Ketobacter sp. MCCC 1A13808: one gene and its partner. The main gene of each other region encodes a partner of the protein of the gene in region 2 in a complex. Links are inferred from orthologs where the notes say so. Each region holds a gene or a part of one and is shown on either strand. Other genes may lie near its edges.

What was found.
Region 1: the proteins of FT643_RS02290 (region 2) and FT643_RS01785 are in contact, whole or in part, in a solved structure (PDB 8BNU), measured with the Escherichia coli proteins. The link is inferred for Ketobacter sp. MCCC 1A13808 from one-to-one orthologs.

What each region holds. Positions count from the first base shown.
Region 1 is NZ_VRKW01000001.1:381,781-398,082, reverse strand. What follows is about bases 5,123-8,048. They hold FT643_RS01785 (3-hydroxyacyl-CoA dehydrogenase NAD-binding domain-containing protein), read left to right. Parts: upstream 5,123-5,476; coding sequence 5,477-7,621; downstream 7,622-8,048. Other genes in these bases: FT643_RS01780 (tetratricopeptide repeat protein), read left to right, coding at 7,753-8,048; FT643_RS01790 (acetyl-CoA C-acetyltransferase), read left to right, coding at 5,123-5,459. Also shown: ppc (phosphoenolpyruvate carboxylase), read left to right, coding at 1-2,437; FT643_RS01800 (hypothetical protein), read left to right, coding at 2,514-3,371; FT643_RS01795 (hypothetical protein), read right to left, coding at 3,495-3,716; more of FT643_RS01790, read left to right, coding at 4,248-5,122; more of FT643_RS01780, read left to right, coding at 8,049-9,180; amrS (AmmeMemoRadiSam system radical SAM enzyme), read left to right, coding at 9,196-10,329; FT643_RS01770 (acylphosphatase), read right to left, coding at 10,319-10,600; FT643_RS01765 (SDR family oxidoreductase), read left to right, coding at 10,691-11,449; FT643_RS01760 (SDR family oxidoreductase), read right to left, coding at 11,453-12,289; FT643_RS01755 (alginate export family protein), read left to right, coding at 12,628-13,902; can (carbonate dehydratase), read right to left, coding at 14,004-14,654; lon (endopeptidase La), read right to left, coding at 14,766-16,302. UniProt on the Escherichia coli protein: Catalyzes the formation of a hydroxyacyl-CoA by addition of water on enoyl-CoA. Also exhibits 3-hydroxyacyl-CoA epimerase and 3-hydroxyacyl-CoA dehydrogenase activities.
Region 2 is NZ_VRKW01000001.1:503,790-520,031, forward strand. The notes cover bases 4,643-7,508. They hold FT643_RS02290 (acetyl-CoA C-acetyltransferase), read right to left. Parts: upstream 6,783-7,508; coding sequence 5,502-6,782; downstream 4,643-5,501. Other genes in these bases: FT643_RS02285 (NADPH-dependent 2,4-dienoyl-CoA reductase), read right to left, coding at 4,643-5,300; FT643_RS02295 (3-oxoacyl-ACP reductase), read left to right, coding at 7,070-7,508. In the rest of the region: FT643_RS02270 (cellulase family glycosylhydrolase), read left to right, coding at 1-372; FT643_RS02275 (hypothetical protein), read right to left, coding at 478-798; FT643_RS02280 (alpha/beta hydrolase family protein), read right to left, coding at 829-3,231; more of FT643_RS02285, read right to left, coding at 3,288-4,642; more of FT643_RS02295, read left to right, coding at 7,509-8,494; cyoD (cytochrome o ubiquinol oxidase subunit IV), read right to left, coding at 8,671-9,054; cyoC (cytochrome o ubiquinol oxidase subunit III), read right to left, coding at 9,051-9,716; cyoB (cytochrome o ubiquinol oxidase subunit I), read right to left, coding at 9,713-11,698; cyoA (ubiquinol oxidase subunit II), read right to left, coding at 11,695-12,606; FT643_RS02320 (hypothetical protein), read right to left, coding at 12,752-13,159; FT643_RS02325 (hypothetical protein), read left to right, coding at 13,231-13,434; FT643_RS02330 (AraC family transcriptional regulator), read right to left, coding at 13,480-14,487; FT643_RS02335 (MaoC family dehydratase), read left to right, coding at 14,763-15,629; FT643_RS02340 (sensor domain-containing diguanylate cyclase), read right to left, coding at 15,643-16,242.

The DNA of each region.
Region 1 (16,302 bases), 120 kb from region 2 along the record:
ACCGGTGGCTCGGGCATTCAGCCATTTCCTTAATCTGGCGAACCTGGCTGAGCAGTATCACCGGGTTCGGCGGCGCAGAGAATACCAACAAACACAGCGCAAAAACCAACGTGCGACGATGTCCGAACTGTATCCCCGCCTGCAAAGAGACAACATAGATACAGATACTATTTTCGAAACATTGAATACCCTGTCGATTGATCTGGTGTTGACTGCGCATCCAACCGAAGTTACCCGCCGCACTCTAATACAAAAATACGATGACATTACCCAGAGTCTGGAAACGCTGGATACGGTGAATCTGACCGATATCGAACGTAACCGGGTGATCGAGAACCTCAAGCGTAATATCGTATCGGCGTGGAATACCGATGAAATCCGTCAACAGCGCCCGACGCCGGTGGATGAGGCCCGTTGGGGTTTTGTCACCATTGAGCAGACGTTGTGGAGCGCTGTTCCGGAATACATGCGGGAATTAAACCATTGGTGTGAAGAAAATCTGCAACGCAGTTTGCCTATGGATTTCGCTCCGTTTACGTTTTCTTCGTGGATGGGGGGAGACAGAGACGGCAATCCCAATGTTACCGCGGTGGTTACCGAAGAGGTGCTGTTGCTGGCGCGCTGGATGGCAGCCGATTTACTGAATCGTGACTTTGAAAATCTATACACAAAATTGTCGGTAACTCATTGTAGTGATGAATTACGGCAATGGGTGGGTGATCATCCGGAACCCTATCGGGCGTATCTGAAACCGCTTCGTGATCGGCTATTCAACACCAAGAGTTATCTTAATGCTCAGCTGAATAAAATGGAATGGTACGGAGATACGCCGATTCTGACCATTGACGAATTGATGAAGCCGTTAAAACTGTGCCACCAATCGCTGACCGAGTGCGGAATGAAAGAGGTCGCCAACGGTGATTTACTGGACACAATCCGGCGGCTAAATTCGTTCGGTGTCACGTTGTTGCGTCTGGATGTGCGGCAGGAGTCAAGCCGCCATATGGATGCAATTGCGACGATTACCCAAGCGATCGGCATGGGTGACTACAGCCAGTGGGATGAAGAACAAAAACAACGCTTTTTGATCAGTGAACTCACCAGTGACCGGCCGTTAATTCCGAAATTTCTGAAGTGCTCAGATGAAGTTCAGGAAGTGCTGGATACATTCAATATGTTGACCCGGCAATCCATAGATGCATTGGGGGCCTATGTAATCTCTATGGCTCACTTGCCCTCGGATGTACTGGCTGTCATTTTACTGCAAAAAGAAGCTGGCATGAAAAGCCTGATGCGGGTAGTGCCGTTATTTGAAACCCTTGAAGACTTGCAGAATGCCGAAGCCACTCTGAAGTGTTTATTGGATATTGATTGGTATCGGGAGCATATCCAGGGCCAGCAAGAGATCATGATCGGTTATTCCGACTCGGCCAAGGATGCGGGCTTCTTGGCGGCGGCATGGGTTCAATACCAAGCGCAGGAACAATTAACCCGGTTGTGCAAACAATATGGCGTCCAGCTCACCTTGTTTCACGGTCGTGGTGGCTCAACCAGTCGTGGCGGAGCCCCCTCCCATGAAGCGATATTATCGCAACCGCCTGGGGCTGTTAACGGGCGAATCCGTATTACTGAGCAAGGCGAGGTGATAAGGGCCAAGTTCACGCCGTTCGGTGTGGCGATCCGGACTTTGCAGCGCTACGTTGCGGCCACGCTGGAAGCCACTCTGATTGACCGACCGCAGCCGGACGAACAATGGCGGAATATGATGACCTCGTTGTCGGAAAACGGCACTCAATCGTATCGTGATATGTTGCGGGGAGACCCGCGCTTCCTCAGTTATTTTCATCACGCTACGCCTGAACAGGAATTGCAGCGCTTGCCTCTTGGAAGCCGGCCCGCCAAACGGCGCCAAAGTGGAGGCATCGAAACTTTGCGTGCGATTCCCTGGGTATTTGCCTGGACACAGATGCGATTGATGTTACCGGGATGGTTGGGTGCTGATGTCGCCTTCCAGAAAGCACTTCAGCAAGGAAAGGGCGATCTGCTTCATGAAATGTATGAGCGTTGGCCGTTTTTCCGAATGGTAATGGGTATGTTGGAAATGGTGTTAGCCAAATCCGATGCCCAGATTGCCGCTTATTACGAACGCAGGCTGGCACAACCGGAGGACAGGTCGCTAGGCCAGGAACTGCAGTCACGCTTAGCAGAGATGATTGATTTGGTTAAAAATATAACGGACCACAGCGTGTTGCTGCAGAACAATTCGGTAATTCGGCGGTCTATTGAGGTTCGCAATCCCTACCTGGACCCACTGCATATGTTGCAGGTGGAGCTCATGCGATCCGCAAGGCTTAAGCAACAGGAAACACCGGACGAGACCCGTGCCCTGATGATTACGGTTGCCGGAATTGCGGCAGGAATGCGTAATACGGGTTGAGTTTTGCCAGTGGGGCTGCTTAAATCCTCCGGCTTGCCGTAGAGCTGGCCCCCTAATTGGTTTCGGAGTTTTTTGAATGTTATTTAGTCGTTTGGCGTCGGGTTTTGTTGCAGTCGCTGTATTAGCATCGTGCGGAGGGGGTGACCCCACTGTGGAACCCTCGCCCGACCCCTTTGTGGAATTCAGGGTGAACGATATTTTGTATCCCACAGAAGTGACCGTAAATCGGATTCATACTGTGGGTGCGGATAATTATAACCCCTGTGACCCGGCGCTGTTCGAAAACGCGGCCGATGTACAGTCCAAAGACGCCGCATTCTGCAGCACTGAAATCACCTTAGCCAGCGTGGTTTTTTCCGTTCAGTATTTTAATGCCGGGTACGAACCGTTGGAACTGGCATATACCGGTCAGGGGTTTACCATTCATTTATATGAGTACGACAAAGCGTCCGGTATTATCGGTGATGAAGTGTGGAACTCAGATTATTATGCGCAACTGCAAATAGAACGTTTTAATGATATCGGCTATGAACTCGATAATTTTGATCCTAACCTCAGCGGAAATGTGGTGCTGAATCCGGGGGAAGCCTTTCCCAGTCAAAATGTGAGTGGTCCGAATAGGTTGGAATTCAGAGGCGAACGCCTGTTTGAGCCGGGTTTTGAAATGTTCGATCCGAATAACTTCAAACTGACCATGGCGCCGGTAAATCCCGCCAACGCGACCGATGACCTATGTAATTGGGGTGAGGTGGTGAGTTCGACCAACCCGGCATTGTATGAAAAAGTATTCTGTCAGTCGGAAAATATACTGCCACTGCCAAGCGTAGACACCGCCGCCGACATCAGCTATTTGGCTCGAGTCCGTTTCAATTACAATAATTGGCAGGAACAGCCGCAAGATATTGTGATCACCCTGAAAGCGCCGCAGCAATAGGCCGTTTGAATGCACAAATGTGGGGTCGGGGCAAAAGATTTAGGCAGGGAGTGCCTGAATTAGAAAGAGAAATGCAAAAGTCGCAGCCGCGCTGTTAATAGGGCGCTGGCCGCGACAATTGTCTCACGCAATCAGCTTATGCGTGGCTTCGTTGATGTCCTTGCCGAGGTAGTAAGTGCTGCTCAGCAGGGCAGGTACCATTAGCAATCCGAACACAACCATTGTGAACAGTGATGCATTCACAAGGAACAATCCCCAGAATCCGCCTACGGTAAGAGCGGTAACTGCCATAAAAGACAAGCTGTCTATCGCTAATTGTCTAACAGTGGGTGTTGCCAGTTTCATAATGAACTCCTCCATAACAATCTGACACTGCCAATCTAAAAGTCAGACCTAAAAACCATTTTGTAAGCTTTATTGCTTAGTTCTGGCTTATAGAGACCCTCTAGTGAGAATCAGGATTAAGTCTATTGATTTAAATTAGAATAATCCGCCTAAAGCCTTCTAAATCAAGGTGTCTATCTTCTAATGAGGCTAGAAAATACTCTTCTCTCTGCTTCATTGTTTACAAGTGTACACTAGAATTATGGGAAGTCTAGTAACTGAATCACATTTATGTGTTTCTAATGGTAACAAGTAACACTTTGTCAGGCCCGATTAAAAATTAGATTAGGTTTGATGAAATATCAACCTGATATGGTGGAAAGTTATGGTTGTTTTTGTCATAAGCCCTGAGCTGTACGGTCATTGCGATCATTAGTTAAAAAGAGCAATGTAGTTTGCCAGAGTGTCCGGCGAGTCGAGGTTGCTGTGTGGCCCCTGACGCCGAAGTTCGGAAAAACACGATCCCCAAACATAAAAAAGAGGAATGGTTGCATGACAACAGAAGCCTATGTCTTTGATGCGGTGAGAACGCCGCGTGCAAAAGGCAAAAAGGATGGCTCACTTCACGAAGTGAAGCCAATAGACCTAGTGGTAAATCTATTGAACGCACTGAAGCAAAGGAATCCAGGGCTCGATACCGCCCAGGTTGACGACCTCGTGATGGGCATTGTGAGTCCGGTGGGTGATCAGGGCGCAGTTCTGCCTAAAACCGCTTTACTGAAAGCGGGCTGGGATACACAGGTTGCAGGGCAACAAATCAACCGTTTTTGCGCTTCCGGATTGGAGGCGGTCAATCTGGCAGCTCAGAAGGTGGCGTCCGGGTGGGAAGATCTGGTTATTGCAGGTGGTGTCGAGTCAATGTCCCGTGTGCCGATGGGATCCGATGGCGGTGCCTGGGCGATGGACCCGCAAACGAACATGATGACTGACTTTGTGACCCAGGGTATCTCGGCTGACCTGATCGCTACTGTTGAAGGTTTCACTCGCGATCAGGTGGATGAATTTGCTTACCAGTCACAGATGAAAGCCGGGACCGCGCAAAAAAGCGGATATTTCGACAAGTCGGTGATCCCGGTTTTAGACATCAATGGTTTGACGGTCCTGGCTAAGGATGAATTTCTTCGTCCGGAGACGACTCTGCAAGGTCTGGCTCAATTGAACCCGTCATTTTTAATGATGGGTGAAATGGGCTTTGACGGTATTGCACTGCAAAAATACCACAGCGTGGAGCGTATCAATCACGTTCACACGCCCGGCAATTCGTCTGGCATTGTTGATGGGTCTGCTTTGGTCTTGATCGGCTCGAAAGCCAAAGGTGACGAGCTGGGCCTGAAACCCCGCGGCCGGATTCTCGCCACTGCGATCACGAGCACGGATCCAACTATCATGTTGACGGGTCCGGCACCCGCCTCTGATAAAGCACTGAAAAAAGCGGGTCTGACCTATGAAGACATTGACCTGTTTGAGGTGAACGAGGCGTTTGCGTCTGTTGTTATGCGGTTTATGCGCGAGACCGGTGTGCCGCTTGAGAAAATAAATGTAAATGGCGGCTCCATTGCGCTAGGCCACCCGCTGGGTGCAACTGGCGCCATGATCCTGGGCACGGTGCTGGATGAGCTGGAGCGCCGTAACCTGAAGCGAGGCCTGTGTACCTTGTGCGTGGGTGCCGGTATGGGTATCGCCACCATCATTGAGCGCGTTTAAGGACTGGGAGAAAAGCAATGAGTGAAGCAATACGTTACGAAAAAGACAGCGATAACATCGTCGTTTTGACCATGGATATGCCAGGTCAGTCCGCAAATACAATGAACGAAAAATACAAGGTGTCGATGGATGAGTGTATCGATCGCCTGGAGCAGGAAGAAGCGCTGGCAGGCGTTGTAATCACGTCCGCTAAAAGCACTTTTTTCGCGGGTGGAGACCTCAACGACCTGGTCAAAGCAACTCCGGAAGTAGCTCAAGAGTTTATGGATAGTGTGACTGCCATTAAAGCGCAATTGCGTCGCTTGGAATTACTAAAAGCGCCGGTAGTTGCTGCGATAAATGGGGCAGCATTAGGCGGGGGATACGAAATATGTCTGGCCTGTAATCACCGGGTCGCCATTAATAATCCGAAAACCAAGATCGGCCTGCCTGAGGTCACCTTGGGTTTGTTGCCCGGTGGTGGCGGTGTGGTGCGGCTAACCCGATTGCTGGGTTTGGAAGCGGCTGCGCCTTTCTTACTGGAAGGTAAACAGGTTAACCCGGAGAAAGCATTGCAAGCCGGTTTGATTCATGAGTTGGCGGAGAGCGCTGAGGAAATGCTGGCGAAAGCCAAAGCCTGGTGTAAATCGAATGCGGGTGTTATGCAACCTTGGGATACCCGCGGCTATAAAGTTCCTGGCGGCACCCCTTCCAATCCCGCGTTGGCAATGAAGTTGCCGATGATTCCGGCCATGCTGAAAAATAAAACCAAAGGGTGCTATCCGGCACCTGAGGCTATTTTGAGCACGGCAGTCGAGTCTTTGCAGGTGGACGTCGATACCGCTTTTAAGATCGAAGGTCGTTATTTTACCAGCTTGGCGACGGGTCCGATTTCTACCAACATGATCAAAGCCTTTTTTTTCCAGCTGCAACAAATCAGCAAAGGCAGCAGCCGTCCCAAAGGAATTGATCAATACACCACGAAGCAGGTAGGAATCCTGGGTGCGGGTATGATGGGAGCCGGTATTGCGTATTCCAGTGCAACGAGCGGTATTTCGGTAGTATTGAAAGACATTTCGGAAGAGGCTGCGGCTAAAGGTAAGGCCTACAGTGAAAAATTGCTGGCAAAGCGGGTTTCCCGCGGGCAGATGAGTCAGGAGAAGGCGGATGCCGTGTTGGCGTTGATCAAGCCCACTGCCAACGCAGAAGATTTGCAGGGCTGTGATCTGGTGATCGAGGCCGTATTTGAGAAACAGGAATTGAAAGCGGCGGTTACACAAGAAGCTGAAGTGCAAATGCTGGCCAGTGGCATTATGGCTTCCAACACGTCCAGCCTGCCGATTACCGGCCTCGCGCACGCGTCTTGCCGCCCGGCTAACTTTATTGGTCTGCATTTTTTCTCGCCCGTTGACAAAATGCCTTTAGTCGAAATCATCTGTGGCAAAGAGACATCCGATGAAACCTTGGCGAAAGCACTGGATTATGTGCTACAAATCCGCAAGACCCCCATTGTAGTAAACGATTCCCGCGGCTTCTTTACTACTCGCGTTATCGGTACCTTCGTCAATGAAGGTCTGGGTATGTTGGGGGAAGGACTTAGTGCAGCATCGATCGAGATGGCTGCGGCTAAAGCCGGTTTTCCTATAGGTACGTTGGCGATCAGCGATGAGCTGAATCTGCAAACCATGCGCAATATACGGTTGGCTACAGCCGCGGCTTTGAAAGAAGAAGGTAAAGCATTACCGAAATCGGCATCCGACGATATTATCGATAGGATGTTGGACCAATATGATCGCGGCGGAAAGCTGGCCGGAAAAGGGTTTTACGACTACCCGCAGTCGGGTAAAAAGTCGCTGTGGCCCGGACTGATTGAGCATTTTGGTGCTGGCAGCAAGGAAATTCCGTTCAAGGATATGGAGGAACGATTTCTCTTTGTCCAGGCCCTTGAGGCTGTACGTTGTATGGATGAGGGGGTTATCGAGTCCATCGCAGATGCTAATATCGGCTCCATTATGGGCATTGGATTTCCCCCATGGACCGGGGGAGTGATTCAATTTATTAACCAGTATGGCCTGCGTCAATTTGTTGAGCGGGCTCAGGATTTGACGAATAAATACGGTGATCGGTTTACTCCACCGTCCTCGCTGGTTGAGAAAGCGGAAAAGAACGAAACCTACGATTAATTTAGTCTAAGCACTAAGCCCGTCCGGACTCCTGGTTCGCGGCGGGCTTTTTTATTGCGTTTTCCTGCACTTTTGGACTCTTTGTAGGTGCGAACTATACTTTCCCTGAGTGTGTTTAACCAGGAAACACGATGCCCCGCCAATATTGTAAATACCATCCTTTGGAGCCTGCGTTGTGGTATGACCCGCGCAGCCACGCTGCTTATTGTGAACGCTGTGTCGATAGCGGTGAAACTCTGGGTGGGGTCGGGCAGGCCAAGTGTTATCTATACGGAAACGAGCTGACCTATCTGGGCAGTGCAAATACGGCTCAGCCATTTTGGGAAAGGCTTGGAGCGTTCTTTCGATTCCCCTTCAAACGGGCGAGTTTAATAATCATGGGGCTGTTGATACTACTGATGGTGCTTATCAGCGTCGTCGGTGCTCCTTCGATTTTCGTTGCTGTCGTCGGAGGAATTTTCGTGCTTGCGTTTATCGCCCGTTACGGCTTTCTGGTGCTGGAGCAAAGTGCAGAAGGGCGCTTTCATCCACCCACATTAGGGGAGGCGTTTTCCGGGTCGGGTTTCAATATCCTGTTTCAGCAAATTGCGGTGCAAATTATTTTTGTGGGATTTACGGTGGTGGTTAGCTTTCTGGAAAGTGGTTTTCTGAATGCGATTGCCAGTGCGTTGGTGGTGCTAATCTGGCCCGCCAGCATGATGTTGTTGGCCATGGAGCGTTCGATTACTCTTGCTGTTAATCCCAGCGCTATCTGGCATTTGATTCGCAGTATCGGCTGGGCTTATTTATTGCTATATGCATTCCTGTTCTTGCTTTTAGGTGCACAAGCAACCCTGTTTCAGGTTTTTGTTCAGGAGATTCCGCCGCGTTTATTGCTGCCTGGATTCGTCGGCTTGATGTTTTATTTCCTGATAGTGAGCTTCCATCTGATGGGGTATGTCGTATTTCAGTATCAGTCTGATATAGGTTTTGTCGCAGAGGATCAGCTCGCGAAGGAAAAACGCAGGCTTAAAGTAGAGCCAGTCAATGCGGTTTCAGAATTAATGATAAAAGAAGGTCAGTATGAGCGGGCTGTTCAGGTGCTTACCAAGTACCTGAAACAAAACCCGGATAGTATCAGGCATCACGAAAATCTTGCCAAGCTGCTGCTGGCATTGCGAGACAGAAACGAGGCGCTGGCCCATGGGCAGTTCTTTCTCAATCTGCTGAGTGAGAGGGGAGACGATGCCAGGTTGTATTTTTTGTTCTCCCGCTATCTGGAATTGGACCAGGGGTTTAAACCGGAGCAACCTGGAGTTTGTTTATGTTTGGCGGAACAGTTGTTTCTGCGAGGCAAGTATCAACAGGTTTGCCAGTTACTGGCTAATATGCATAAGTCCGCGCCTGATTTTGATCTGCTTCCGGATGCGTATTTACTTATGGCACGTTCTTTACTGGATGGCTTTAACAACGAGAGCAAAGCCTCGCAATACCTTAAATTCGTCAAGGCCAAGTACCCAACGTTTAGCCAGCTCGGAGAGGTTGAGGCTTTGTTGCTTGAGTGCGGGGGTGCCGTATGACTGAGGCGAAGCCTAATGGTTGAATCAGATTGCTCTGAATCTATGCATGAATCCAATCCTGAACTCGACATTCATAACCCGTTCGTACGCCAAACCAAATATTGGCACAGCCTTGAAGATGGTCGTGTGCAATGCGATATATGCCCACGGCAATGTAAATTGCGGGATCAGCAAAGAGGCTTGTGTTTTGTACGCGCGAACGTCGGTAATCAAATTGTCTTAACCACCTATGGCCGCTCCAGTGGTTTCTGTGTCGATCCTATCGAAAAAAAGCCGCTCAACCATTTTTATCCGGGATCGTCGGTATTGTCTTTCGGTACTGCCGGATGCAACTTATCCTGCAAATTTTGCCAGAATTGGGACATTTCGAAATCGAGGCAAATGGACACGCTGGCAAGCCGGGCACAACCGGAAGCAATTGTCCAGGCAGCGCTGGACACCGGCTGTAGAAGTGTCGCATTTACCTATAACGATCCGGTTGTATTTCAGGAGTATGCGGTTGATGTGGCTCAGGCTTGCAGGGCGGCGGGGCTGGAATCCGTCGCCGTCTCCGCAGGTTATCATAGCGCGCAAGCGCGTAGTGAGTTCTATCAGTCTATATCAGCAGCAAATATCGATCTAAAAGCGTTTAGTGAGCGGTTCTATTGGAACGTTACCGGGGCACATCTTTCTCCCGTTCTGGACACGCTGAGCTATTTGAAACATGAAACAGCCGTCTGGTTTGAAATCACAACGTTACTTATTCCCGGCCAGAACGATGAGCCTGGGGAAATTGAAGCGATGAGCCGCTGGATTATGGACAATTTAGGTGCCGATGTGCCGTTGCACTTCTCCGCGTTTCATCCGGATTATAAAATGAAAGATATACCGGCGACCCCGAGAGCGACCTTGAACCGGGCGCGGAAAATTGCAATGGAGCAGGGATTAAATTACGTGTACACGGGAAATGTACACGATCAGGCGGGTGATTGTACCTACTGTCCGAATTGTCATTCTGAGTTAATTCAGCGGGATTGGTATCAGCTCAACAGCTGGTCACTGGCACCAGGAGGGCGATGTTCTCATTGTGATACGTTGATCCCGGGCCGGTTTGGATTGCAGCCTGACCATGGCACGCGGAAAGCGATGCCGGTTCGTATTAGTAGGTAATCTCAAAGTGACTTTCCGTGGGGATTGGGCTCAATGGCCCGGTATCCACTTTGTTGACAATAGCGTCCGGCGGCCCCAGTAGCGCCCAAGCGACCAGGGCATCGACATTTCCCGCGCTGCCCTGGGCTTCAAATTCCACATTGCCGTCGGCCATATTCCGAACCCACCCGGTCAGATGCAAAGAGAGTGCTTTATCTTTGGTAGATGCCCGGTAATAGACACCCTGAACCCGGCCGTGGACAATGGCATGTACACGTTTTAAATCTGGCATAATTCGGGTCTCCTGTTGCCGTTCGTGGTTAAGGATAACGACTGGTGGGTTATTTTACGAATAATTAAATTGATTGCAGAAGGCATGAAAATGAAAACGATCATAATTACCGGGGCCGCGTCCGGAATCGGTAAAGCGGTTGCGGAGCTATTTTATTCAGAGGGCTGGCAGTTAGGATTGTTGGATCTGAATCCGACCCCCTTACAGGACACGGTGAAAGATTGGGATAAGTCACGCTATTGTATTGTTGCTGCGAATGTCACTGATCCTGATCAGGTTGAAACGGCACTGCAACAGATTATGCAATCGATCAGGTTACCGGATGTCCTATTCAATTGCGCCGGTGTTTTGGAAGTCGGCGATTTTGAGGCGATCACATTGGACCGCCATCATCGGATTCTGGATATTAATAACAAGGGGGTTCTGAATTGTTGTTATTTTGCCTTTCCTTATCTGAAACAAAATCCCGGTAGTCGGGTTATTAACATGTCATCGGCGTCTTCGCTCTATGGTATTCCCGGGTTTGCCAGCTATTCGGCGTCAAAATTCTGGGTTAAAGGATTTACTGAAGCGTTGAACCTGGAGTGGGCACGATATGGGATTCAGGTGATGGATATAGAGCCCCCTTTTGTGAACACCCCAATGCTCGCGAATAAACAGGCACAAATTATCCGCCGCCTTGGCGTGAAATTGGTTGCCGAGGATATTGCGGTTCAGGTGTTTCAAGCGGCTCAGGGTGAGCGACTCCATAATGCGGTGAGCAGGGAATACAAGGTGTTGCGGGCGGCTAGAAAATGTTTACCGGATCGCGCTGCCCACAAACTTGTGAAATGGATGTCCGGCTATTGACGACTATACATCGATGAAAAAATCGGGAATCAGTTGATTGACATCCAGGCTGGGATCAACCTGATATTGTCTGAGATCGGTTACACCTGCTTCACCCAGTACTTCATCGTCGATAAAGAAGTTGCCGCTGCACTCTGCACTGGGTCGTTTAAATATCTCATATGCTGCGTCGGCCATGATGGCGGGTGTGCGTGACAATTTAATCGTGGCGTCGCCCCCCAGATGGTTTTGCACCGCAGCCGTTGCGATAGCCGTTCTGGGCCAGAGTGCGTTGAACGCAATGTTATCCCGGCTAAATTCTTCCGCCATCCCGAGAACACAAAAACTCATTCCGAATTTAGCCATGCTGTAGGCAAGGTGAGGGGCATACCAGCGCGAATTAGTGCTAATAGGAGGCGCAAGGTTAAGTACGTGAGGATTTTCTGCATTTTTAAGGTGCGGTACTGCGAGTTTAGAGCACAAAAAAGTGCCTCGAAAATTAATTTGATGCATCAAATCGAAGCGTTTCATCTCAACATCCAGGGTGCCAGTCAAATTTATTGCACTAGCATTGTTCACAAGAATATCGATTCCGCCGAACGTTTCTACGGCTTTACGCATGGCCGCCGCAACCGTTTCCTCCTCTCGCACATCCACAACCAGAGGTAGTGCCTTACCACCCGCTGCCTCTATTTCTTCCGCTGCACTATAGATGGTGCCCGGCAGCTTGGGGTGGGCTTCAGTAGTCTTTGCGGCAACAACGATGTTAGCCCCGTCTTTCGCGGCTTTAAGGGCGATTTCTTTGCCGATTCCCCGGCTCGCACCGGTGATAAATAGAGTCTTGTTTTTAAGAGTTGACATAGTCCGCTGTCCTCGTTTTAGCAGTGTATAGGTGGCTCACTATAGTCCACTTTCCGCAGCCTAAAAACCGTCTGCCCGCCAGGGTGAATAAACTGTAAATACGGGCAACTTTACACGCCTGCACCGTTTTGGGTAGCTGCTTTTAAAGAGAGGTCTGGCCCCGTTTTTGCTATTCGATGACTGTATTGTTTCAGGGCGATGACAGTCGCATCAAGCGTTAGGCCAATAGAACGTTGATTCCAGTCAACGTTTTAGCGTGGTGAGTGTCGGGGGGCACGAAAGACCAATACGTTTCTTTTTTAACTCATTTATCTTTTTGTTTAAGGAGTAGTATCACCATGGCTAATAGAAAAGTTTCGCGCAGAACGGTTCCAATCTCGTTGGCAGGTGTCGTAGTCAGTACGATGGGTGTGGTTGTCCCGCAATCACTAATGGCAGCAGATTCTCTGCAGGATGCGTTGAAGGCGAGTACCACCAAGCTAAGCTTGCGCCCACGATACGAAAAGGTGGAACAAGAGGGTGCCGGTATTTCGGAAGCTGCGACGATATTATCTCGACTTACGTTCACCACCGGAAATTTCTACGATGTTTCGGCGGTCTTGGAATTTGATGATGTGACATCGATGAAGTCGGTCGACTATGATGATGGCTCTTTTGCCGGGCCTGGTCCTGCGATTATTGATCCCGAAGGCACGGAGGTTAACCAGGCCTACTTGTCTTATTCCGGATTGGATAGCACAGATTTTCGTTGGGGACGACAACGTATTGTGCTCGACAATCAGCGTTTTGTCGGAGGCGTGGCCTGGCGTCAAAACGAACAAACCTATGATGCGCTCTCAGTGACGAATACCAGCTTCGGTGGCTTGTCGATGTTTTATGCGCACGTTACTGATGTCAACCGGATTTTCGGCGAAGGAAACGACGACAGCTATCCAGCGGCACGACGTGGTGACCACCGGGAAGATACCAATCTGCTGAACCTGAATTATAAGTTTGAAGGCATTGGTGCTTTGTCGGCGTATTATTATGATATTGAGAACGAATCAGCCGCCGCGCTTTCCTCCGTAACCTATGGTGTCCGTTTTGCCGGTGATACGAAGTTTGATTCGTTCAGTCTCGGTTATGAGCTGGAATACGCTGATCAGGAGGATTCTGCGAATAATCCGAATAGCTATTCAGCGGATTATTCGCTTATCGGTGTGAGCGGTACCATCAGCAACTTCACTCTGGGATTTGCTATGGAAACCTTGGGTGCTGATGCCGACGCTGGTGTCGGATTCACCACCTCACTGGCAACCCTGCACATGTTTCAAGGGTGGGCTGATCAGTTTCTGGTGACACCGGGCGCTGGGGTGGAAGACAGTTACGTAACGTTTAAAGCTGGTTTGCCGTGGGGAATGAACTTCGTTGCGGTTTTTCATTCGTTTGAAAGTGCCGAAGACATTGCTGTCGGAAGTTCCGATTATGGCACCGAGATCGATGCGGCTTTGACGAAGAAATTCGAGAATGGCGCAACCCTGCAATTAAAGTACGCCGATTTCAGTGGGGAAGACGATGGCCTGACGCCAAACGATGTTGAAAAGGTTTGGATTACTGCGACCTACGCCATCTAAAAGCTGGGCAGTGTTTCACATGCATTATCCAGACAAAGTTAGGGAAGGCGAAAGCCTTCCCTTTTTTGGTTTTCTTACTTTACCCCGAGTTCTCCAGTGGATTATTCATCTTCCTTATTGGGACTGGCAACTCTGTATTCATCAGCCAGGTCGGCTTGAGAGTGAATGCTGTATTTCAGGTCATTCACCATGCCGTCTTTCAGGCTATAGATCCAGCCATGTACCGTAAGATCCTGCCCATTTTCCCAGGCTTTTTGTACGACGTGGGAGTGCGCTACATTTTTTACCTGTTGCTTAACATTCAACTCGCACAGATAGTTGTGGCGATCCTCTTCCGAGGCCAGTGACTCAAACCGGTGTTTGTTGCGGTAATACAAGTTTTTAATGCTATACAACCAGTTGTCGATAAGTCCGTGGCTGGTGTTTTCCAGTGCAGCTTTGACACCGCCACAACCATAATGCCCGCAGACAATTATGTGTTTTACTTTGAGTACCGCCACGGAAAACTCAATAACTGACATGCAGTTGAAATCGGTGTGGACCACCAGGTTTGCGATATTGCGATGCACAAAAATTTCGCCTGGCAATAAACCTACGATTTCGTTTGCGGGTACCCGACTATCGGAGCAGCCGATCCAGAGGTATTCCGGGGTTTGTGCCTCGGATAGTCGCTGAAAGAACTGAGGGTCTTCCCGTGTGATGTTCTCTGACCATTTTTGATTGTTTTCAAGGAGCTTATGTAGTCTATGCATGGGATCTGTCTGCCACTGAATAAAATTTTATTCCCAAGATTTTAATGACCTGTCCCCCGGATGTCGAATTTGGTACATCGGGGGGCGCTTTATTTTGCGGGGCTTTTACATTTACTTACCGAAAACTACGTTATAAACGTCCCGATAGTGCTCGGCAAAGTGGACGACCATGCCTTTGCGGATAAAGTCCGGCAGTTCGTCGTAGTCTCTGCGGTTGGCTTCCGGTAAAACCAGTTCCTTGATCTTTTGCCGTTTGGCGGCGATGACCTTCTCTCGGATACCGCCCACCGCCAACACCTGGCCGGTCAGGGTAATCTCTCCGGTCATGGCTAAAGGCCGTTTTGGAGCCATATTACAGGCCAGCGAGATTAACGCTGTGGTCATAGTGACACCGGCACTGGGGCCGTCTTTCGGAGTAGCACCTTCCGGAACATGCAAGTGAATATGTGCTTTTTCAAAAAACTCACCGCTACCACCATAATCCGTAATGCGCGAGGAGGCGTAGCTATAAGCCAAGTGGGCGGATTCTTTCATGACATCGCCTAACTGGCCTGTAATTTTAAACCCGGCATCGCGACGGTGAATCTCGGTAGCTTCGACCGGCAGGGTGACACCGCCAAGGGAGGTCCAGGCTAGGCCGGTTATGACTCCGACTCCTTTCAGTGGCTTCTCGTCGCGGAAAATAGGTGGCCCCAGATACGTTTCCAGATTCGCTGGCGTAATACTGATTTTCGATTCGGTTTTTTTCAGTAGTTTCACAACCGATTTACGGACGATTTTATTCAGCGTCTTTTCGAGGTTGCGTACGCCGGCTTCTCGGGCATAGCCTTCAATAATGGTTCGTAACGCGGGGTTGGACACCTTTAGCTGGGATTTTTTGACGCCGGCCCTGGATAGGCATTTGGGCCATAAATGATTGCGGGCGATGGCCACTTTTTCTTCTGTGATATACCCGGACAAGCGAATCACATCCATCCGGTCGAGCAGAGCGGCTGGAATAGTGTCCATCTGGTTTGCGGTACAAACGAACAGAACATTCGACAGATCCAGTCGAATATCGAGGTAATGGTCCAGGAATTCTTTATTCTGTTCCGGGTCCAGCACTTCCAGTAGCGCTGATGCGGGATCGCCCTGGAATGAGCTGCCGATCTTATCGATTTCGTCCAGCATCACGACCGGGTTGCTCACTTCAACATCCTTGAAAGCCTGTACCAGCTTACCTGGCATGGCTCCTATGTAGGTTCGACGATGGCCTTTGATTTCAGCTTCGTCGCGCATTCCGCCCAAACTGAAACGATAGAATTTCCGACCCAGGGCATCGGCAATGGAGCGCCCTATGGAGGTTTTACCGACACCGGGTGGGCCTACCAGCAGTAAAATAGAGCCGCTGATCTGGCCTCTGTAGGCACCGACCGCGAGGAATTCCACAATGCGATCTTTGACGTCATCCAGGCCGTCGTGATGCTTGTCCAGAGTGACGCGGGCGTTATCTATGTCCAGTTTGTCCTCTGAAGTTACACCCCAGGGAACGGAGGTTGCCCAATCCAGGTAGTTGCGGGTGACAGCGTATTCCGGTGAGCCCAGCTCCAGCATCGCGAGTTTGCTAAGTTCGTCATCGATTTTTTTCATCGCGGCTTCCGGGATCACG
Region 2 (16,242 bases):
ATAGACCCCGCCAAATCCGAAGCAGGCTGGCAGGAGCACTTTGGTTATCTTAAGGATCAGGGCTATGCACTGGTGGTCGGAGAATTCGGTGGCAACATGGATTGGCCTAACAACACCAGAGCAGCAGAACAGGCCATGTGGAGCCATGTTCAACCCGGTGTGGATCAGCAGTGGCAGAAAACCTTTGTAAACTATCTGGTGGAAAAAGAAATTCCTGCCTGCTATTGGTCCATCAATCCGGAGTCCGGTGACACCGGTGGATGGTACAACCACGCGTATGTACCTGACGTTAATGAATCTGGCTGGGGCACCTGGGAAGGCATGGACCCGCGCAAAACCAGCTTACTTAAAACCTTGTGGGGCACTCAGTAAAGCGCCCTTTGGAATACATAAACCGGGCGAATCCCTGATGCGTCCGGTTTATGCTTTTAAATTAATATCATGATCACCTGGAAACGACCAACCGCACTTGGCACTCTAACCCAATCCCAATTTGCCGAAGTAATCGGCAAGAAAGAAAGCCATTACCAAAACACCGGAAAAGTAGCCGAGATAAACTGTTTTATTACGCTGGTTTAGGTTACCAAAATAGACAAACAGGATAGCGATAATAAAATTGATTGCAGCCCAAAGGACATTCAACACCGGAGAGGATAACCCCACACCCGGCGGATCGGAAAACGGCGAAGGAAAAGGTCTTCCGCTGACACCGTTAACAAAATGCGGTACTACATTCACAAAAAACACCCCGGCTAAAAAAGCTAAAATAAAGTCCTTGCCACGTGTTGCCATCGCCATCTGATACCCCCGCCGAATGATCCGTTATTTTTAATTATTAAAGACCGGCTTCTCGCCCACAGTCCGATCCAGCCAGTTAATCATCTCCCAGGATGCATGTAAAACAGTCTCTTCCCCACGATAAACATGCTCCTCAAACGGTAATTCAACATAGCGAACGGTCACCCCCTCTCCTACCAACGCATGAAAAAATCGCCGGGCCTGAATGGTGGGCGTGCCCGGATTGGGATCAGCACCGCCATGTACCAATAGAATGGGCTTTTTATATTGGTTGGCGCTGAAAAACGGAGAAATTTTCGCATAATAATCTTCTGCATCCCAAAAGGAGCGCGTCTCATGCTGAAACCCGAACGGTGTCAAGGTACGGTTATACGCACCGGACATCGCGATCGCTGTCGCAAAGCGATCAGAATGAATCAGCAAATTAGCCGCTGAAAAAGCACCAAAACTGTGCCCTCCGATGACGATCCGTTTGGGATCACTGATACCTTCCTCTACTAAATAGTCCACCAACGATTCCGCACCGGTGACGAGTTGCGGAAGATAAACATCGTCATTGTCCTGGGTGTGAACGATCGGTAGTTTAGGGTAATTTATTACGACATAACCGGCCAGCGCTGCTGCGACCGGTGACACCCCTTTGATCCGATGATATTGAAATTGCCTGGCGTCCGCCCTTGCAGCCTTTTCGGGACCATCAAATTCGCGGGGGTAAATCCAAATCAACGTTGCTAACGGTTTCTTGCCGGCATTGGGGGGCAGATACATTAATGCCGATAATTTCAGACCATCTTGGCGTTTATAGGTGATTCGCTTGCGAACGATCTTATCCAACTGCGGATAGGGATTCGGGGTTTTGTAAATGGTCGTCGCTTTATTACCTGCTACACGAACCAGCTGCGGAGCATCAGTGGCGCTTTCCCGGGAGGTCAACAAAACCTCACCCTCCTTATCTAGTATGGCTATCACCGGCTCATAAACCCCGGCCTCAGCCGTGAACAGGCGACGTTGCTCACCGCTATGCAGATTGACTTCGGTCAGAGAAGGCCGAGGGGCATCGTGGTTGAGGCCATCCGTTACTAAAAAGATCCGCTGCGTGGTTTCCAGGGCAGGCCCCTGTCGCCCATTCACACGTATCGCATTGCTGCCGTCACCCTGATCCCGTGTGCCCTGCCAAACCCGCCGAACGCCCGCCTTCAGCACTGCGTACACCGCGACCTCGTCCGGTTTGTTTGTGGCGGCAATAAACCAAGGTGTTCCCGCACTACTCCAACCGAATTCCTTTATCGGATAATCACTAATGGCGACGGTTTCCGCCCCATCCACACCCACCTCAAACGGGGCCCGTAATCGCTTCCAAATATAAGTTGCGGCGCCGCTGGCATCCACTCTGCGCTGGATGAAACCCGCGGTAACCGGTAAATTCGGTGCCCACTCAATGGATTTCGGATCTGCTCCTTCCCCACCCTCTTCGTCCGGCTGTAAGCCGAAACCGAATGCCGCGGACTGATACAACCGTTTCGAGGATTGCAAATCCCAGACTTCAACCTGACTCGGAAACTGTTTGGCCGGAACCAGATGGGAATACGAGGATTGTAGCCGGGTGATGATAACGAATCGCCCCTGCGGAGCTGCTTCAAATTCGGTAATCATGCCACCCGCAATCCGCGTCGGCACGACTTTTTTATCTGTATAAAGGTGCGCCAGATCGCTGGCAAAATAATAATCGAATTGTGCCGACGAGGATTGATCCTTTAATAAGTTTGAATAGGTGCGCGTAGGCAGCGCCTGGCCTGTATGTTCAACTACAATCGGCGACACTCCGGTATGCGGCGCTCTCCCCTGCTTCAACGGCCTCATACGGCACAGCAGCGATTCCTCTGTCGTCCACTGGCATGGATTACCCCAAGCAGCGTTCACCCTGGTGGACAGCATCGTCTGCTGACGGGACTCGATATTATAAATCAAAAATTGCGATGGCTTGCCCGGCTCGACTTGCAATGCAGAAAGGTATTTACCCGATAGTGAAAACTGAACAAAGGCGAACCGGGCAGCACTACGTGAATCGCTTCCGGCTCGCCATTGCTGGGGGGATGTGGCTTTCTGAGGGTTGGAGCTGATGATCTCTACCCGCTCCACCAACGCATCCAGACCGGTAATCCCAGTCACCGGATCATAACGATAGCCGGCCAAACTCAGCCTGGGTGTCTGCATGCGCTGTTGGTCGATCACCCCCTCGTAATGTAGCAACGCAATTTTTTCTGCCGCCACATGAATAACCGGTGTGGGCGGTTCAGCCGTTAGCAGTAAACGGCTGATCTCTTGCGCCGGCCGCTTAAATCCTTCCGACGCTGTTCCCGGTGCTGCATCGCTCACCGCCATGAATGTCACTAAAAAAAGTGCTATAGCGGGTTTAAGCACGTTCTTTTTCATCTACCCATCCCTGGATTTGAAACGATTTTTAGCACATCTATTGGCTTATATAGGCATCACAGTCCAGCCGCCAATCTGGTGCCCTGGTTAATAGCACGCTTCGCGTCCAGTTCGGCCGCCACATCGGCACCGCCTATAACGTGCACGGTAACGCCTTGCGCCTGCAACTGATCCGCCAGCTCCCGCAGTGGTTCCTGGCCGGCACAGATCACCACATTATCCACCGCCAGTATTCGTTTGGAGCCGTTCATCGTGATATGCAAACCCTGATCGTCTACCCGATCGTATTGCACCCCTGCCAGCATCTCGACGTTTTTCTTGCGCAATTGAGTGCGATGAACCCAGCCACTGGTTTTTCCCAGATCTTTACCCAACGAGGTCAGTTTGCGTTGCAACAAATATACCTGCCTTGGGCTCTGCGCCACTCGTTCCGGCACCATACCGGAACGATGTTGCAACTGGGTATCGATTCCCCATTCCTGATACCAATGCTGTTGTTCGTCTTCTACAGGCGTGTGCGTCAAAAATTCACTTACATCGAAACCGATACCACCGGCACCAATCACCGCAACTGAACTTCCAACCGGCTTCCGATCTCGGATCACATCGATATAGCTCAATACTTTGTCATGATCAATGCCGGGTATGGGCGGTGTACGCGGAATAATACCGGTAGCCACAATCACTTCATCGTAGGTCGTGAGATCCTGAAGCGTGGCTTTCTTATTAAGCTGCAAATCAATATCCCATTTTTCTATCATGGCAGAAAAATATCGCAGGGTTTCCGCGAAGTCTTCCTTACCCGGAATCTGCTTGGCTATATTAAACTGCCCGCCAATTTTATTATCCGCTTCAAACAACGTCACCTGATGTCCGCGTTCCGCTGCGGCCGTTGCTGCCGCCAAACCGGCTGGACCTGCACCCACTACGGCAATTTTCTTTTTCGATTGGGTCGGCAATAGCCGCAATTCAGTTTCGTGGCAGGCCCGTGGGTTCACCAGACAACTTGCCCGTTTGTTTTTAAATGTATGGTCCAAACAGGCTTGGTTACAGGCGATACAGGTATTTATCTCATGACTTTTTCCCGCTTCGGCTTTGGCGACAAAATAAGGATCAGCCAAAAAGGGACGCGCCATGGACACCATATCTGCCTGCCCTGAAGCTATAACCTCTTCTGCCAATTCCGGTGTATTAATCCGGTTACTGGCACACACGGGCACAGTCACTGCCTGTTTTAATTTTTCGGTGGCAAAGGTGAATGCACCGCGCGGCACCGAGGTCACGATGGTTGGTATCCTGGCTTCGTGCCAGCCGATACCGGTGTTAAAAATATTCACACCCTCTGCCTGCAGGGCGATTGCCAACGCTTCCACTTCTTCCCAGGTTTGACCGCCTTCCACCAGGTCCATCAGCGAAATCCGGTAAACAATTATAAATTCCGGCCCCACTTCCCGGCGAATCGCCCTCACCACCTGCAACGGAAAGCGCATTCTGTTTTCGACGTTACCGCCCCATTTATCCGTCCGGTTATTAGTCCGCTGGGCCAGAAACTGATTGATCAGGTAGCCTTCGGAACCCATCACCTCGATGCCGTCATAGCCGGCAAACTGCGCCAATCCCGCCGCCTTGGCGTAATCGTCTATCGTTCCCTGAATTCGCTTGGCACTCATTTTTGACGGACGGAATGGTGTGATTGGGGATTTGATTCCGGAAGGCGACACACTATAAGGGGTATATCCATAACGACCGGCGTGTAATAACTGCAACGCAATTCTGCCACCTTCATTGTGAACCTTAGCGGTGACATGGCGATGCATCAAAGCCGTCGCAGCGTTGTCCATGCGCGACCCCAACGGCAACAACTCACCCCGTCTATTCGGGGAATAACCGCCGGTAACGATCAAACCCACTCCGCCTCGGGCCCGTTCCGCAAAATAGTGCGCCAGCTTATCAATGTGATAAAAGCGATCTTCGAGGCCTGTGTGCATGGATCCCATCAAAACTCGGTTACGTAAGGTGGTGAAGCCTAAATCAAGCGGTTGAAGCAAATTAGGGTAATGTGGGTTCATGAACTCTCCTCATTCATTGTGGTGCGATTCCCGTTATAGCTATCCTAGCTCAGTAGAGGTCAGCTGTATGCCCTAGCGATTGGCCCGACTGCACAGTCTGATACCTGGACTCAAAGGCAAGCATAACCAGGATCATGATTAATCTGCGGACACAAAAAAAGGCGACCCGGGTGGATCGCCTTTGCCAGCACAGGGCATTATTTACTTCTCGAGAATTGCGGTAACGCCTTGCCCGCCCGCCGCACAGATGGATATCAATCCGCGACCGGAGCCTTTTTCGTTCAATAATTTTGCCAGTGTATGCACAATGCGGGCACCGGTTGCAGCAAAGGGATGACCTGCTGCCAATGATGAACCCTTAATGTTCAGCTTGCTACGATCAATGCTGCCGAGCACGCCATCACGGCCCAGACGTTCCTTGCAGAATTTCTCATCTTCCCAAGCTTTCAGTGTATACAACACCTGGGCAGCAAAGGCTTCATGAACCTCGTAGAAATCGAAATCCTGCAAGGTAATGCCGGCACGATCCAGCATGCGCGGTACTGCGTATGCCGGGGCAATCAGCAAACCTTCTTTCTTGCCTACGAAATCCACCGCTGCAGTTTCACAGTATGTGATATACGCCAGTATCGGTAAGCCACGTTCTTTGGCCCACTCTTCCGTCGCTAGCAGTACAGAGGATGCGCCGTCTGTTAATGGCGTTGAATTAGCTGCCGTCATAGTACCGTTTTCTCGGTCAAAAACGGGTTTTAGCGACGCTAGTTTTTCCAGGGTGGTATTCCCACGCAGGTTATTGTCACGATCCAGCCCCATATAGGGGGTGATCATATCGTCAAAAAAACCTTCATCGTACGCTTTTGCCATATTCACATGACTGTTATACGCGAGCAGGTCCTGCTCATCCCGGGGAATGTTCCATTCCTTTGCCGTAATCTGACAATGCTCTCCCATCGCCAAACCGGTGCGCGGCTCTGAGTTGGCAGGAATCAGCGGCATCAAATCCTTGGGTCGAAGCTTCGCTAATAACTTCAATCTGTCCGGCGTAGTCTTTGCCCGGTTTAGATCCAATAAGATCTTTCGTAAGCCTTCACTTACACCGATCGGGGCGTCAGAAGTGGTATCCACACCGCAAGCAATAGCACAATCAATTTGACCCAGGGCAATTTTATTTGCCACCAGAATAGCCGCTTCAAGTCCCGTGCCACACGCCTGTTGCACGTCATAACACGGGGTTTCCGGTGCTAACTGTGTGCTTAATACCGATTCACGAACCAAGTTGAAATCACGGGAGTGTTTCATAACTGCACCGCCGGCAACTTCACCCATCAACTCCCCGGCCAGCTTATACCGTTCAACCAACCCATTCAGCGCAGCCGTCAGCATGTCCTGATTGCTGGCATGGGAATAGACTGAGTTGGAACGGGCGAAAGGAATACGATTTCCACCAATAATGGCTACTTTACGGACTTTATCTACTTTCATGGAACGGCTTCCTGTTGAAATTCGCCCGATAATACGGGCGTAACTGATTGAGTTGCGTACTAAAAAAAGGTACGGAAAAAAGTCTAATCTAAGTCAGCATCGGCAAGCAAACCACAACCTGGTGATCGATACCTGCTTTGATGGAGGCTAGTGTACATAGGTACAGTCAACTAACATTGGCACAACTGACCCGATCCCTCCTAACACTGGTCAATTCAAATTTCCACACAACTACTTTAATATACCTGCCACTTGTCACACAACGTACTTTACACAGGATCCGACCCATGGCCGACGTTTATGAATCCATGCTCAGCAGCAATGTTGGACGCTCCATTCTCAGTTCTCTGAATCTACCTGTTCCCACTGAATTAGAACGTCACTCACAAGCTCAGACTTCGTTCGTGACGGGCAACGTATTAATTGGCGCAGCCCCCGGCGGACGTATGGCAGAGTCCATCGCCAGCACGTTGAAGAACAGCGCAGCCAGCGTCCAGGTTGCCAACAATGCTTCCGCTCTGCCTGAAATCAAAGCCGCCGCAGAAAAAGCGGAATTGAAGCTGACCGAAATTGATGTCAGCGCCGAATCAGCTAAATTCAAGGCACTGGTATTTGATGCCACCGGTATTGAAAACAGTGAGCAAACCAAAGAACTGTATGACTTCTTCCATCCGGTCATCCGCAAGCTACACAGTAGCGCCCGTGTGGTGATCGTGGGTCTGCCACCGGAATCCTGCAAAGCCAACCCTCGCCAACAAATCGCCCAACGCGCCCTCGAAGGCCTGGTGCGGTCCATCGGCAAAGAGATCGGCAAAAAAGGCGCTACCGCGAATTTGGTTTACGTTGCCAAACAAGCGGAAAAAGCAGCCGAATCGGCATTACGCTTTTTCCTTTCACCCAAGTCAGCCTTCGTTGATGCGCAGGTACTACGCGTAAGTAAAGCGAAAGCAGTGGAAAACGATTTCAACTGGAACCTGCCATTGACAGATAAGGTAGTGCTGGTGACCGGCGCATCACGGGGTATCGGCGAAGCGATCGCAGGCGTGATGGCACGGGACGGTGCCAAAGTGGTGTGTCTTGACGTACCCCAGGCAAAAGACAATCTGCAAAAAGTAGCGGACCGTCTAAACGGCGGCATTATCGCCATTGATATAACCGACCCCGAAGCACCTGCAAAGATCGCAAACACCCTGAAAACCGAATACGGCGGCGTCGATGTTGTGGTTCACAATGCCGGAGTAACCCGGGATAAAACGCTGGGCGGCATGCCGCCTCACATGTGGGAGATGGTCATTAACATCAACCTGTCCGCTGAAGAACGTATTAACGACGCACTACTGGAATCAGAAACCATCAACCCCGGTGGCCGGATCGTTTGCGTTTCTTCCATGAGCGGCATTGCAGGGAATTTCGGTCAGTCTAACTACGCCGTTTCCAAAGCCGGTGTGATCGGCATGGTGGATGCTTTCGCCCCTATACTGGCAAAGAAAGATATTACGATTAATGCGGTGGCGCCGGGCTTCATTGAAACACAAATGACCGCCGCCATTCCGTTCGCAACCCGGGAAGCCGGCCGTCGGCTCAACTCATTAAAACAAGGCGGCTTACCTGTTGATGTGGCTGAGGCCATCGCATTCTATTCCAGCCCTGCTTCCGCAGGTGTGAATGGCAATACCATCCGGGTGTGCGGGCAGAATTTGCTGGGTGCATAAGGTCACGCAGACCGCCTATGTCCAAGTAGCTTGCATTAAATAGTAAACCGTATGCTCTATTACATTTAAGAGGCCATTAATGGCTTCTTAAATGTATCTGTAGACCTCATGACCAGACCCACTAGCGCTAACACTGCCCTCTAACAATCACCTGCTATAAAACAGAAAACAGAACATCACATCATTAAGGCATTTGCGCTGTAGATTATCCAGATAGACAAGCCCACCACCATCACGATAATCAGGGCAGTGAATAGGAAAGCGAATGTATTCACTTTACCTTCTGCGGAAAAATCCAAATGCAGAAAATATTTAAGGTGCACAACAATCTGTAAAACCGCCATAGCGACCACGCTTGCCAGAGTAGCACTTCGCGGCAGTATCCCGGTCATAACTATCCCGAATGGAACGCCGGTCAAAACAACGGATAATAGGAAGCCGATCAAATAGGACTTAATGGCACCATACGATCCGGGCTGCGCCAGCTGATGAGGATGGTGAATCCCTGCGACATCCGTGTTCAGGGGGTTACTGATAACACTGCTGATTGAATCACTCATTGGACGGCTCCCATTAAATAGACGACGGTAAAAACACAAATCCATACAACATCAAGAAAATGCCAGAACAAGCTCAGACAGCTCAGGCGAGTTACAGTTTGATTACCCAATCCTCGCGTCATTACTTCGAGCATCATAATGAACATCCAGATTAAACCCGCAGCGACATGCAAGCCGTGCATTCCCACCAAGGTGAAGAATGAAGACAGAAACGCACTACGCTGAGGTCCGTGCCCCTCGCTGATAAGATGGTGAAATTCATTCACCTCCATAGCAATAAAGACGCAACCCAATACAAAGGTGACCAGCAACCAGAACAATGTGACAGCGCGGTTCTGGTTGTGGGCGCCCAGCAAAGCAAAACCATAAGTGATGCTACTGAATAACAAAGCTGCGGTTTCAATTAGCACATAATCCAGTTCAAAAATGTCCTTACCTGAAACACCACCGGCCGTATTCATATAGAGCACGGCGTAGGTGGCGAATACCGCTGCAAACAAAATACAGTCCGTCATTAGATAGAGCCAGAATCCGAACAGTGTATTACCGCCAGTATCCTGGTGTGTCACTGGTTGGTTGCCAGCGTTAACAGAGCCATAGACGGAGGAAATACGCTGACCCCCTGCATCTCCTGTGGCTACATTCATCGATACCGTGCTCATGATGCCTCTCCCGGTACCTGCGCCAAATGGGCGGATTCGATGTGCTTTATCTCATCGGGTAAAACGTAGTAGTCCACATCGTTGCTATAAGCCCGCAACAAGAAGAAGATGAAAGAGCCGATCAGTCCTGCAATGGCCAACCACCAAATATGCCAGATGGTGGCAAAGCCCGCTGCTGTTATCGCCCCTGCCATTAAAATACCTGCGGAAGTATTTTTCGGCATATGGATCGGTGCGTAATGATCCTGTTTCTGATAGGCGGTACCGGCTTCTTTCATATCCGTAAACGCGTCGATATCCTGAACTACCGGTAACTGCGCAAAGTTATAATATTGTGGCGGTGACGCTGTAGACCATTCCAGGGTATGACCATTCCAGGGGTCACCCGTTGTATCCGGATTCAGTTCACGATCACGAAACGCTACCCAGAGCTGTACAAACTGCAAAATAATGCCTGCAAAGATAATCAGGGCGCCCACTGCGGCGATGTATAACCAGATATTCCAATCCGGATTATTGGTCTGGTTTAAACGCCTTGTCATGCCCAGAAATCCAAGTACATATAGCGGCATAAAAGCGACATAGAACCCAACCTGCCAACACCAGAATGAGGCTTTACCCAACCGTTCATTCAAATGGAATCCGGTGGCCTTGGGGAACCAATAGCTGAAACCCGCGAGGTAACCGAATACCGCGCCACCGATAATAGTGTTATGGAAATGCGCAATCAGGAACAGGCTGTTATGCAATACGTAATCCGCACCCGGTACCGCCAGCAACACGCCGGTCATTCCACCGATGGTAAACGTCACCATAAAACCCAGTGTCCACAACACCGGAACCGTGATGCGTAATCGCCCGCGAAACATGGTGAATATCCAGCTGAATAATTTTACTCCGGTAGGCACTGCTATGATCATGGTCATAACACCAAAAAACGCATTTACGTTGGCGCTCGACCCCATGGTAAAAAAATGGTGCAACCAGACAACAAAACCCAACACAGAAATGGCACCGCTGGCCCAGACCATGGAGGTATAGCCGAACAATCGCTTTGAACTAAAAGTGGAAATGACTTCTGAGAAAATTCCGAACGCCGGTAAAATCAGGATATACACTTCAGGATGCCCCCAAGCCCAGAACAGATTGATGTACATCATGGCGTTGCCACCACCGGAATTCGTGAAAAAGTGAAAATCCAGGTACCGGTCAAGGGTTAGCAGACCTAACACGGCAGTGAGAATCGGAAACGAAGCGACGATCAAGATATTGGCCCAGGTGCAGGCCCAAGTGAAAATCGGCATCTGCATCAGCTTCATACCGGGCGTACGCATTTTGAATACTGTTACCAGAAAGTTGACTCCGGTCAACAGCGTACCGACACCGGAAATCTGCAACGCCCAGATATAATAATCCACTCCGACTCCCGGACTAAACGAGAGCTCAGAAAGGGGCGGATAGGCCAGCCAGCCGGTCTTGGCAAATTCACCCAAACCCAGTGAAATATTGATTAACACGGCGCCAGCGGCTGCCAACCAAAAGCTCAGATTATTCAGAAACGGGAAGGCGACGTCCCTCGCACCGATCTGCAGTGGCAACACGATGTTCATCAAACCGATCATAAACGGCATCGCCATGAAAATGATCATGATGATGCCATGCGCAGTAAAGATTTGGTCGTAATGTTCCGGTGGCAGATAGCCAGGCGAGCCATTGGTCGCCAGCGCCAATTGTGCACGCATCATCAATGCATCCGAAAACCCACGAATCAGCATAACTAAAGCCAACGCAATATACATTACGCCCAGGCGTTTATGATCCACGGAAGTAAGCCAGTCAAACCAGAGAACACCCCACTTTTTATAGCGGGTAATCAAGATAGTTACGCCCAGTCCGACTGCCGCGACAATCGCCAAAGTAACCATAATAATCGGCTCGTGGTAGGGAATGGCATCTAAAGTGAGCTTTCCGAATAACGTCATAATGATTCCTCCACCCTGGGTTGGGCTTGAGCAAGATGATCCATTGAGTGCGGGTGTGCTGTATCTGGGTTGTCGTGCATATATTTCATAACAACCTGTTGAAACAGGCCTTCACTCACCTGGCTGTAATATTGCACAACATTGTTTTTGCTCGGCTCGGCTAATGCCTGATAACTGGCGGGTGTTAAGACTTGATCGCAAGCCTTTCGTTGTTTAACCCATTGATCAAAACCGGATTGAGCGGGTGTCGCTATCGCCTTGAATTTCATGCCGGTAAAGCCCGCGCCACTGTAATTGGCCGATATGCCTTCGAAGCTGCCCGGCTCATCGGCAATCAAATGCAGCTTGGTTGTCATACCGGCCATCGAATAAATCTGACTACCCAACTGCGGAATAAAGAATGAGTTCATGGTGGTATCAGAGGTAATTTTGAACTCCACCGGTACGCCGGTGGGAAAGACCACTTCATTCACCGACGCAATGCCCTGATCAGGATAGATAAATAACCACTTCCAATTCAGCGACACAACTTCGATAGTCAGGTGGTCTTTTTCATGAGTGAGCTTTTTGTAAGGATCCAGCGCCTGGGTCGATTGCCAGGTAATGGTAGCCAGAATGGCGATGATCAGAATGGGTATAAACCAAACCACAATTTCGATTTTTTTCGAATGGGACCACTTCGGCATATACACTTCATGCTCACGACCGTCACGGTATTTCCAAGCGAAATACAAGGTCAGAAGAATCACCGGGATAACAACCAGCAGCATTAATACTGTCGAGAGTATAATTAAGTATTTTTCGTCGGCGCCCACCTGACCTTTGGGGTCAAGCACGCCCCCGCTACATCCAGATAGCACGCCAAACACTGTCGCTACAGCAACATTTTTAAAGTTACGGGTCAACAAAGGGAATTTCCTCTACCCAAGAGGTTTACAACATCTGCAGCCCGCCAGCGAGCAACAGCACAAAAACCGAATTTCAGTCGAGGGGATTCTGGCTAGTCCGCAAAGGGGTTCCGGTTTTTACCTGAACCGATGGGGAAATACAGAATCAGAGAGAAACCGCAGGGGGCGCGCGACACCCGTGTGCGGATTGCGGAACAGAACGAAGATGAGTCGTATGAAGCGACAAACGAGAGGAATAGGTTCGCATTCCGGCACGAAGGGCAGGAACGGGATTGAACAGCTGCAAGCAACCTTCAATCAAATGGGGTTGGAATAATAAAGCCCAGGTAAAACTGAGGGCAATAATAAGATCCGCAGCGAAGAGCGCGTTATCTGTTGAGGCTAAAAGAAATTCGACGATACCAAATAAGCCACCGCAATAACTGAACACCAGATTGACGCCGACAACCAGGATAGTCAAAGCGCCCAAACGCTCTGCAAATGTCCTCCAGTCATGGGAAAACATAGCGTTCCGTAACGTTTCTTTGGCGTGGTTACTGCGTTCAGTCAACATCAAATGAGACGCCCTGCTAATTTATTCACCTGAATAAATAAGGTATTTGTGGTGTGTCAGGTTACTCTCGCATGCAGAATATCCGCGAAATGGATGTTGGTATCAGGATAATTCCGACAAGACTCCTGCGGCGGGAAGCCTATCAAAAATCCCATAACCTTACAAAGCAATTTGTGGGGCTGTTACCACAACGGATCGCTGTAACTCAACAAGACTTCGACAAAAGTAGTCCCATCGGGCTTAACTATCAATTGTTTGATGGTGAAACTATGTAACCGGATTGCCACAGGCACCCAGCGAAAACCGGGTTGACCACGGCTTCAATCCCGGGCTTTGGTTTTGCGGTACTCCACAGGCGTCTGCCCCACCCAACGCTTGAACGCACGGTAAAACGTGCTTGGTTCAGAAAAGCCGGTTAGGTAAACAATTTCGTCGATCGACTCATCCGTTCTGGCCAACAGTTTTTTTGCAAGATTGCAGCGGTAATCAGCCAGTAATTGATTGAAATTGGTATCCACTTCCGCCAGCCTGGTACGCAAGCTTCTGGGCTTGATGCCCAGCCGGTCTGCCACCGTTTCCAGATTCGCATTACCTGACTCCAGCAACTCACCGATCAGCCGATACACTTTAGAAATAAAGTCCTGCTTTTCCAGTTTTGCGACATGCTCATTTGCCAGCTGTTCGTGTAATCTCAGCAATTCCGGCTGAGCATGAGCTGAAGGCACCTGCATACTTTCGGCGGTGAAATAGATCCGATTGGCCTCACACTGAAACTTTACCGGACAGGTGAATACCCGTTCGTACTCAGCCAGATTATGGCCGGCTGCATGTTCGAAATGAATCTCAAGTGGCTTGAACGCGCCCTCGGTGACATAGTCAAAAAACTTCAACACGGCGATCACCACACACTCGGTCAGGTGCCGATAACCGGCGCCGCTGGCAAAACCCACGTTTCCAACAAACAAACCTACTTCGTCTTGATCCAGATTTGCGTTGACGGCATCGCTCAGTAGACGCTGATAATTCAGAGCCCGCTTCAGGCCTTCTCCAAAGGTTTCGCTACTTAGGAACAAATACTCCAGCACCTGGCCCTTGAACACCGGAATTTTCTCACCCAAGTGCAAACCGATATCCGGGTCGTTTGCGACCTCCTCGATCACCGACCAAAAAAGCGTCTGAGCCGAATGAGGTGTGCGCAAATCTTTTTCTTCCAGTTGTTCGTGCTTCAGCCCTATGCGCTGCAGCACAACGGAAGTATCAATGCCCAGATCCTGCATAGCCGAGTAAGCGAGCCGAACCAGCACACCAGAGTCGGTAAGTCCGCTCATTCAATACCTTCTATTAGGAAATTAACTGTATGAATTTCGAGAAAAAAATACGACAAATATTGGGTAATGATAGTCACCACCTAAGCGATTGACAATAGAGACGCAGCCTGTGATTGACTGCAATGACTGCGTTCGATGCCCAGCTGGGCAATTACGGCGTACAATCTGCCCCATATAATCCTAAAAATCTATACCTAAATATTCAACGATCCTATTATATGGGCTTATATACGGGCTTATTTTACTAAACTATTAATCACTCTCAGGAACCCATGATGATGGCCACCATTGAACTGGAAAAAGCACCCTCCACCATGAGCTTGTATTACCGGGCAGTCACCGGCAAAAAAGCCGGAAAAATGCAGGGCGACACCCTTCCAACCATCAAAGCCAATCTGAAAGGCGTCTGCGCCGACCTGAAAAAACTCAACCAATACCGCAAAGTATGTGGCTTTCCGGTTTCCGGCAGCCTGCCGGTCACCTACCCCCATATTCTCGCTTTCCCGTTGCACATGGAAATATTAGTGAATCCGCTGTTTCCGTTCCCATTGTTGGGTTTGGTGCATGTTAAGAACGAAATCACGCAATATCGTGCTATCGGCAATCAGGAAGTGCTGGATATCGAATGCGAATTAACGGGGCCGGAAGCCGTTTCCAAGGGTTTGGAGTTCAGTATTCTGACGCGGGTCAGCGTGGGAGGGAAGTTGGTATGGGAGAGCACCAGCACCAATCTGTACCGCACAAAGCAAGGCGCTTCTGGCGCTAAAGAGGAAAAGAAAAAGAGTGACACGTTTTCGGCAGACAACATGGTTTATTGGGATGTACCGGAAAACACCGGCCGTCGCTACGCAAAAGTGTCCGGGGATTCCAATCTGATTCACCTCTACGCCGTCACTGCCAAGCTCTTCGGGTTTCCCCGCGCAATCGCCCACGGTATGTGGAACAAAGCCCATGTAATAGGCGCTCTCGATGAGCAACTACCAAACGGGCCCTTCCGGGTCAGCGTGGCCTTCAAGTTACCGGTTTTCTTACCGTCAGAAGTGCAGTTTCTTTATGCCAATACAGGCGACACCATTGAATTCCGGGTGAAAGACAAAAAAGGGGAAAAGCCGCACCTCTCCGGCACCATCCAGGCGCTTTAAGCAGACTTAGGCATCAGGCCGTACCCACCTTCACAAGGTTGCGGCCTGCACCTTTGGCTTGATAAAGTCCGTTGTCTGCGCAGGCAATCATTTGTTCAACCGTATTGATATTATTTTGCTGCAGGTTCGCATCAAAGCACGCCACTCCGATGCTCACCCTCAAGGCGCGCTTTGTACAATCAATCAGCTCGATGGCGATACGGATTCGCTCTGCCAGTAAACTTCCGCCTTCCACATTAGTGCACGGCAAGATTACCGCAAATTCTTCCCCGCCGAAGCGAGCAACCAAGTCACCCGCTCTTAATTCGGTCACCAATGTCCGAGCGACCAGCTTGAGCGCCTGATCCCCTTCCGGGTGACCATAGTTGTCGTTGTATTCCTTAAAATGATCAATATCGATTAACAGCAAACACAATGGCTGCAGGGAGCGATAACACTGGGTAAACTCATGCTGAAGTCGCTCATCGAAAGAACGCCGATTATGGACTTTGGTCAAGCCATCCCGGATAGCCAGCTCCTTTAACTTCCGATTGGCTATCTCAAGCTCATTACGCTTTCGAAACAGTTCTTCCATTGCTTTTTTCTGCGAACTGATGTCGTTTATCTGAGATAT